DNA from 2 places in the Methylophilus sp. 'Pure River' genome. Region 1 is predicted to be linked to the other one. Evidence: predicted binding sites of a transcription regulator. Region 1 holds the regulator's gene; the other holds the start of a gene.

What was found. Region 1 encodes FNR, which switches genes on or off when oxygen is low (the NO sensors DNR and NnrR bind a similar motif). Its sites were predicted from a motif close to TTTGATNTANATCAAA; they were not measured.
Region 2: ACIDE9_RS10755 (OmpW/AlkL family protein) is a predicted target of FNR. The motif match lies at 1,429-1,444, and genes of this name have one in related genera.

Annotation. Positions count from the first base shown of each region.
Region 1 is NZ_JBKOUE010000001.1:434,431-437,854, reverse strand. It holds gene hemN (oxygen-independent coproporphyrinogen III oxidase) at 1-1,227, opposite strand, end outside; gene fnr (fumarate/nitrate reduction transcriptional regulator Fnr) at 1,399-2,220, shown strand; gene ACIDE9_RS02245 (hypothetical protein) at 2,285-3,106, shown strand; gene ACIDE9_RS02240 (FixH family protein) at 3,123-3,386, opposite strand.
Region 2 is NZ_JBKOUE010000008.1:62,636-66,059, forward strand. It holds gene ACIDE9_RS10745 (PAS domain S-box protein) at 1-528, opposite strand, end outside; gene ACIDE9_RS10750 (hypothetical protein) at 1,020-1,334, shown strand; gene ACIDE9_RS10755 (OmpW/AlkL family protein) at 1,508-2,209, shown strand; gene ACIDE9_RS10760 (class I SAM-dependent methyltransferase) at 2,311-3,144, opposite strand; gene ACIDE9_RS10765 (YdiY family protein) at 3,369-3,424, shown strand, end outside.

The DNA of each region.
Region 1 (3,424 bases):
TTGAATCTCCGACTTAAAGTAATCCCTGAAATTCACCATATAGGAAAGCTCGATCGACTCATAGCTGAGCTCGCCATGGCACATGATCGCCATAATTACCGCACGCCGGATCAGGTCATCGCGGCTGAGTGCCAATCCACGCACAATCGGCAACTGGCCCTGGTCGAGAAAGTCGTAATACTCTTCCAGCGTTTTGGCATTCTGGCTATAAGTCGCGCCCATTTTACCAATGGCAGACACACCCAGCGCCAGGATGTCCTGGTCAGCCATGGTGCTGTAACCCTGGAAATTACGGTGCAGCCTGCCCTGCTGTTTGGCGATGGCGAGCGAATCATCAGGTAAGGCGAAGTGGTCCATACCAATATACACATAACCTGCCTGCATTAATTGCTGAATTGCCTCCGACAGCATTTGAATCTTATCGACCGCATTGGGTAACTCATCTTGCAAAATACGTCGTTGCGGTTTGAATCTTGATGGCAAATGCGCATAGCCATATAAAGCAATGCGGTCCGGGCGCAAGGTCGTTATTTTGTTAATCGTCTCGCGAAACGTCGCTGGGGTTTGTTTGGGCAAGCCATAGATCAAATCAGCATTAATCGACTGATACCCCATCTCGCGCGCCTGTTGCATCAGCGTTTCCACTTGCGCATAAGACTGCACTCTATGCACGGCCTGCTGTACCTCAGCGTCAAAGTCTTGCACACCAAAACTCAGGCGGTTAAAGCCCAGGGTACGCAGATGCTGCAAGCGCTGCTGGTTCACCGTGCGTGGATCGATTTCGATGGAGTATTCACCCTCTTGGTTAAACACAAAGGCTTTTTTCAGCATGTCGACCAGGCTGGTTAACTCGTCATCATTGAGAAAGGTCGGCGTACCGCCGCCCAGGTGCAATTGGTTCACCGCCTGCGCTTGAGAAAACTTGTTCAGGTGCAGATTGAGTTCGCGTTGCAGGTAGTTGAGGTAAATGGCGCCCTGCTCATAACGCTTGGTAACGATTTTATTGCAGGCACAATAAAAACACAGGGAGGCACAAAACGGGATATGCACATAAACAGACAGCGGTTGCGTCCAGTTGCTGATATTGCGTTGCTCTGCCGCCTTGACATAGGCCGCTGCATCAAACGCCTCGACAAAGCGGTCTGCCGTGGGGTAAGAGGTATAACGCGGCCCCGAAACATCATAGCGTTCGATGTGCTCTTGAGTAATCATCAACGGTTGTTTCATGGTATCTAGCAAATTCTTTCCTGTCGGCACGAGTGAGACATCGCGTCCCCAAAGTCATTGACAGCCACTTTGCCATAAAGCAAACCATGACTTCTTGATGCATATCAAATAGTCCGATGCGTGACGCGTGCATAATGCAACTCACTATAATAGGGAAGAGTAAAAAGCATCATGTTAAATGCCATTGCAGCAGATGAAATCGCCACACATGAAATCAATGCGCATGAAGCGTATAATCAGTCGCAAGATCAACGACTGCCAAGGACCTCCCCCATGCAAGCCGAATCCAGCTTCAAGGTCGCCTGCTCTAACTGCAACCTGCGCGAGCTGTGCCTGCCCATAGGTTTAAGCACGGACGAGATGAGCAAATTGGATGGCATGGTCGCCACCCGCAAAAAAGTGAAGCAAGGTGGTCACCTGTTCAGCAGTGGCGACCCGTTTACCACTTTGTATGCAATCCGTACCGGCTTCTTTAAGACCTGTGTAGTATCTGAAGATGGCCGCGAACAAGTCACCGGCTTCCAGATGGCGGGGGAAATCATGGGGCTGGATGGTATTGTCAGTGACAAGCACAATTGCAACGCCATTGCGCTGGAAGATGCCGAAGTCTGCGTGATGCCGTTTAACCACGTTGAAGACCTGTCACGTGAAATCCCTATGCTGCAACGCCATGTGCACAAAATCATGAGCCGCGAGATTGTGCGCGAGAATGGCGTCATGATGTTGCTGGCCAATATGCGTGCCGAAGAGCGGCTGGCGGCTTTCCTGCTCAATTTGCTGCAACGTTTGCACGCCCGTGGCTACTCGAAAAGCGAATTGATTTTACGCATGACACGTGAAGAAATCGGCAGCTACCTGGGCATGAAACTGGAAACCGTGAGCCGTACCTTCTCCAAGTTTAGCGACGATGGCATTATTGAAGTTAAACAGAAAAACATCCGCATCCTGGACCACGAAAAACTGAAGGCGATCTTTAACGCCAGCACGTGTTAAGCAGCGGCCTCGCCGTCATCATTACTGACGCCCGATGGAGCCCTCTGCCCTTTTTGACGCGTTGATGTCTTATGCATCCACGCGCCACTGGCAGTATATTTACCCGGTGTGGTCACGCCGGGCACAAGGCCTTTCTATCGGCATCAACCTGCACCCCAATCATTGTTGTAACTGGCATTGCGTGTATTGCCAGGTGCCAGGCCTGCAGCGTGGCCCCTCACCAACGATAGACACTCACCGTCTGCAGCAGGGGCTCACTGACTGCCTGAATTGGTTAACCCTGCATATCCACTACACCACGTTGACGCTGCGCGATTGCGTGCAGGATATTGCATTTGCTGGTGATGGCGAGCCAACAACGTCACCGCAGTTCGCAGAAATCCTCGACATGGTTGCCCACCTGATGCAGCAACGCAAACCACATGACCGCCCAGCCAATTTACGGCTCATTACCAATGGCAGCCAGTTGCAGCATGCGCATATACAACATGCACTCAAACGCTTACACGAGATGGGCGGAGAGGTATGGTTCAAACTGGATGCAGGCAACGATGGCGAGATGCTGGCAGTCAACGATACGCATTTGCCGCTGGCATTGCATTTGCAGCGCCTGCAAACTTGCTGCACACTTTGTACAACCTGGGTACAGACTGCGATTTTCAGTAGATCACTGCACGGGGAAACCGTGACCACGCCAACATTGCCAGGCTACATGGAGGCTTTATTGCCATTAAAACAGCGTATCAGCGGCATCTTGTTGTACGGCATTGCCAGACCCAGCCAGCAAGACCTATGCGGCTGCATCCAGGCTACTTCAGAGAAGATATTAGAGAAATATGCCAGCACATTGCGCACGCAGGGATTCCGCGTGCGCATGTTTGTCTAGACGGATAACGTTAGCGCTATTCTTCGGCTGGTTTAAGGCCGGTTTGCGCATGATTGCGGGCCTGAATGGCAGGCGCCATGGCTTCATCCTGCACATCATAGCCTTGCGCATCCAGCGTTTTATTGATTTCTATGCCCTTGCGGTAATAGTCGTCAATGGCCGGATCCGGATGCGTAATGGCCAGGTACAAGGTGATAAAAGACGCCACCACGACCAGGGACGGACCGCCAATAATCAGCCAGACATACGCATTCTGGTACCATTTTTGTGTTTCAACCATCAGTGTTCCTTTATCTATGTTGCTTTGTGCCAGCCGAC
Region 2 (3,424 bases), on a different contig from region 1:
CGTGGCCGCCAGGCCCACCAAGCGTTGCTTGACGGTAATCGCACCCAGCCTATTTTTTAATTTATTCACCCAGGACACGCTGACCACTTTTCCATCGACAATCGCCAGACCCTTGGCATTGCCTGCATTGAATAGTGCATAGGCGGCAGAAGCCTCTTCAATTTGCGCGCGCGTTGGTTTTCGGCGCGCCGATAAGTAGCCCACCACTTGGTTGTTTTCTGTCACTGGCGTCGCATTCGCCACCACCCAATAAAAGTCGCCATGCTTGGTGCGGTTTTTCACCAGCCCTGTCCATGGCTTACCGGCTTTCAAGCTGCGCCACATATCGGCAAAGGCGGCAGCGGGCATATCCGGGTGGCGTACAATATTGTGACTGCTACCAACCAGCTCAGCTTCGCTAAAGCCGCTGACTTGAATAAAATCCTTGTTGGCATAGGTAATCACGCCCTTGAGATCTGTTCTCGTCAACATAAACTGGGCATCATCAAACTGGACTTCTGTGGCAGTGACTGGCAAATTTAATTTCATCATCTATCGCTTTCTATCCCTGAGTCATTGAGACAATTTAATTTAATAATGGAGAGTCAATCCGCCCCTCATTGCACTCATGCCCATGGTTTTACATGTGCATGGCTTGCAATTAAAAGACTGCTTGAACCTCTGCTTCTCCCAGCTAGATAGCCGTCACGTTTGACACAAAATCACGCTGGCTGATATCCGTTTTTTCTGTTAGACATGTCAGAATTTGTCTTACAAAAAACATAACTTTTATTTTTAAATACAATAACTTAATTAATAAATTACATATTGAGGTAGATCAATAAATCTGCTGAATCATCGACCAAATTGACACTCAAGCCGTCTGGCTGATATTTATGGATGCAGGAACCTAATGCCATGACAGCTTACTAACCACGCATCATCGGCAATTAATCGTGACCAGCCAATATCAAGCCCGAAGGCATTTTGGCTTTATAATCGTGTCGAAATGTTGTTATGTCGTTTTTATGGAGTCTCGCATGCGTTTACAAGCCCTTTCTGTTCTACTCTTGATCGCCACACTGAGCCAGCCAGTGTTTGCTCGCAATATCAGTAATGAGCAAGCCGAAGCGGCTAAAGCACGGGATGCGGTGGGCGATGCCATGAGCAAGCTCAGTGACCTTGAGCAAAAAATTAAATCCCAGGAAGCCCTGGTTGCACAGGAACAAGCGAAGTTACAGCAATACCAAGCCGATAAAGTGCAGACAGAAAAAGACCTGGAAACCAAAAAGTCTATTTTTGAGCAAAAATCCAAAGTGCTGGATGACGCCTGGAAACAGCGCAACGACTATTAGTTTTAGCAGAGCACTCCCTCGCGGATAGCCACGCAGCGCTATCCGCATCCCCATCACCCCTTAGGTGTACATGCGCAGCACAAAGCCGTGCTGAGTTGATTTGGGTCAATACCAGGTTTGGCGAGCAAACCTACAATGACCCTAAATTCAATGCACCTAATGGAGTGATCACAATGAAAAAAACCGCAATCAGTTTTATGTTGGCCGCCTTGTTGCCTGCCACCAACGCCTATGCCGAACAAGGTGACTGGGTAGTTCGCCTGCGTGCAACCAATGTCAGCCCCAATGAAAGCAGCCGCCTGGGCAGTACGGTGAACAAAGCGGTAGGCGCCAATGTGATGACGCCTAGTGCTGACCTGAAAGTCGACAGCAACACCATCCCTGAATTGGATATTAGTTACTACTGGACCAAAAACATTGCAACCGAGCTGATTCTGGCGCTGGGTAGCAAACATGATGTCAAAATCAGCGGTGACAGCGCGGGTGTGGTTGGTAACCAGCATTTGGGTAGTATTGATGCATTGCCACCGACACTCACCGTGCAATGGCACTTTAATCCAGACCAGACCATAGACCCGTATGTAGGCGCAGGCTTGAACGCAACGTTTATGCTGGACCGTAACCTGCGTTTTACTTCTGGTGCGACTGCAGGCGAGAAAATCAAAATTGACCGCAGCAGCTTTGGCCCTGCCCTGCAAGCGGGTGTAGATATCAACCTGAAAGATGGCTGGTTATTGAACGCGGATGTGAAATACGTCTGGATGGATACCGACGTCGAAATGAAGAGTGCAACCACTGGCAACCGCTGGGCAAAAATCGACTCTCTGGACATTAACCCTTGGGTAATCAGCTTAGGGGTCGGCAAACGTTTCTAAACTGGATATTTTAAAGTCTCTTCCCTGGGGCATTAATGCGCTCCATTCACCTCTGACGCCACCCCAGTGTCAGAGGTTTTTTTATATGCGGAGAGACTTATTTACTGAAAGTTGAAGCGCGCAGAAAGACTGGTCAAATTGAGTTGTTCCAGCAACTGTTGTCCGCGCTCGCGTGCACTGCGTTTGCGCTGGCCGGTATATTTGGCAATGATGAGCTCGTTTTTCATTGAGTGTTCCCAGCCTACCAGCTCGGTCACCGTCACCTGGTAGCCGTGCGCTTCCAGCTCCAGACAACGCAACACATTGGTGACCTGGCTGCCAAACTCACGCGTATGGATAGGATGCCGCCACAATTCACTGAGAAAAGTCTGGGCCAGCGTTTCAGCCTTGTGCTGACGCATGACCTCGGCCACTTCTGCCTGGCAGCAAGGCACCAGCACCATAAATTGCGCCTGCTTTTGCAAACCGAACTGGATCGCATCATCTGTCGCCGTATTACAGGCATGCAAGGCCGTGACAATATCTACGGTTTCAGGCAGTTGCTGCGACTGCATAGCCTCGGCCACGGTTAAATGCTCAAACTGCATACGGTCAAAGCCGCACTCTTGCGCCAGTTGGCGTGATTTATCTATCAACTCACCGCGGCTTTCAATACCAATCACCTGTCCGCCAGCGTGCTGCTTGAGTAACAGGTCGTAAAGAATAAATCCCAGATAAGACTTGCCTGCCCCATGGTCAACCAGCACCGGCTGCGACTGTTTATCCATCACTGTCTGCATCAGGGGCTCGATAAAATTAACCAGGTGGTAGACCTGCTTGAGTTTACGGCGGCTATCCTGATTGAGTTTGCCATCGCGCGTCAGAATATGGAGCGCCTGCAATAACGGCAGGGATTGGCCGGGTTTGACCTCGGGAGGCAATTGAGTTTTGACCATGCGTCATGCTGCTTTAAAATATAAGCTGTAAGTTTAACAGCAATGGCTGCTGTTGCCATGACTGCCAACATTCGGGAACTCTCGGCATGGTTCAGGAATCATGACTATAAGCAGTCGATAGACAATAGCCATCAAGCCGGTTATCACTGCTGCAGCGACGCACATGCGCGCTGTTTCAATTCGCTGCTTTCAGCGCTGTTGTTCAATCGTATCAGGGAGTATGTATGTCACATGATTCTGCCAGCATGGCTTTTTTTAATTTACGCAGAAAAATAAAGCC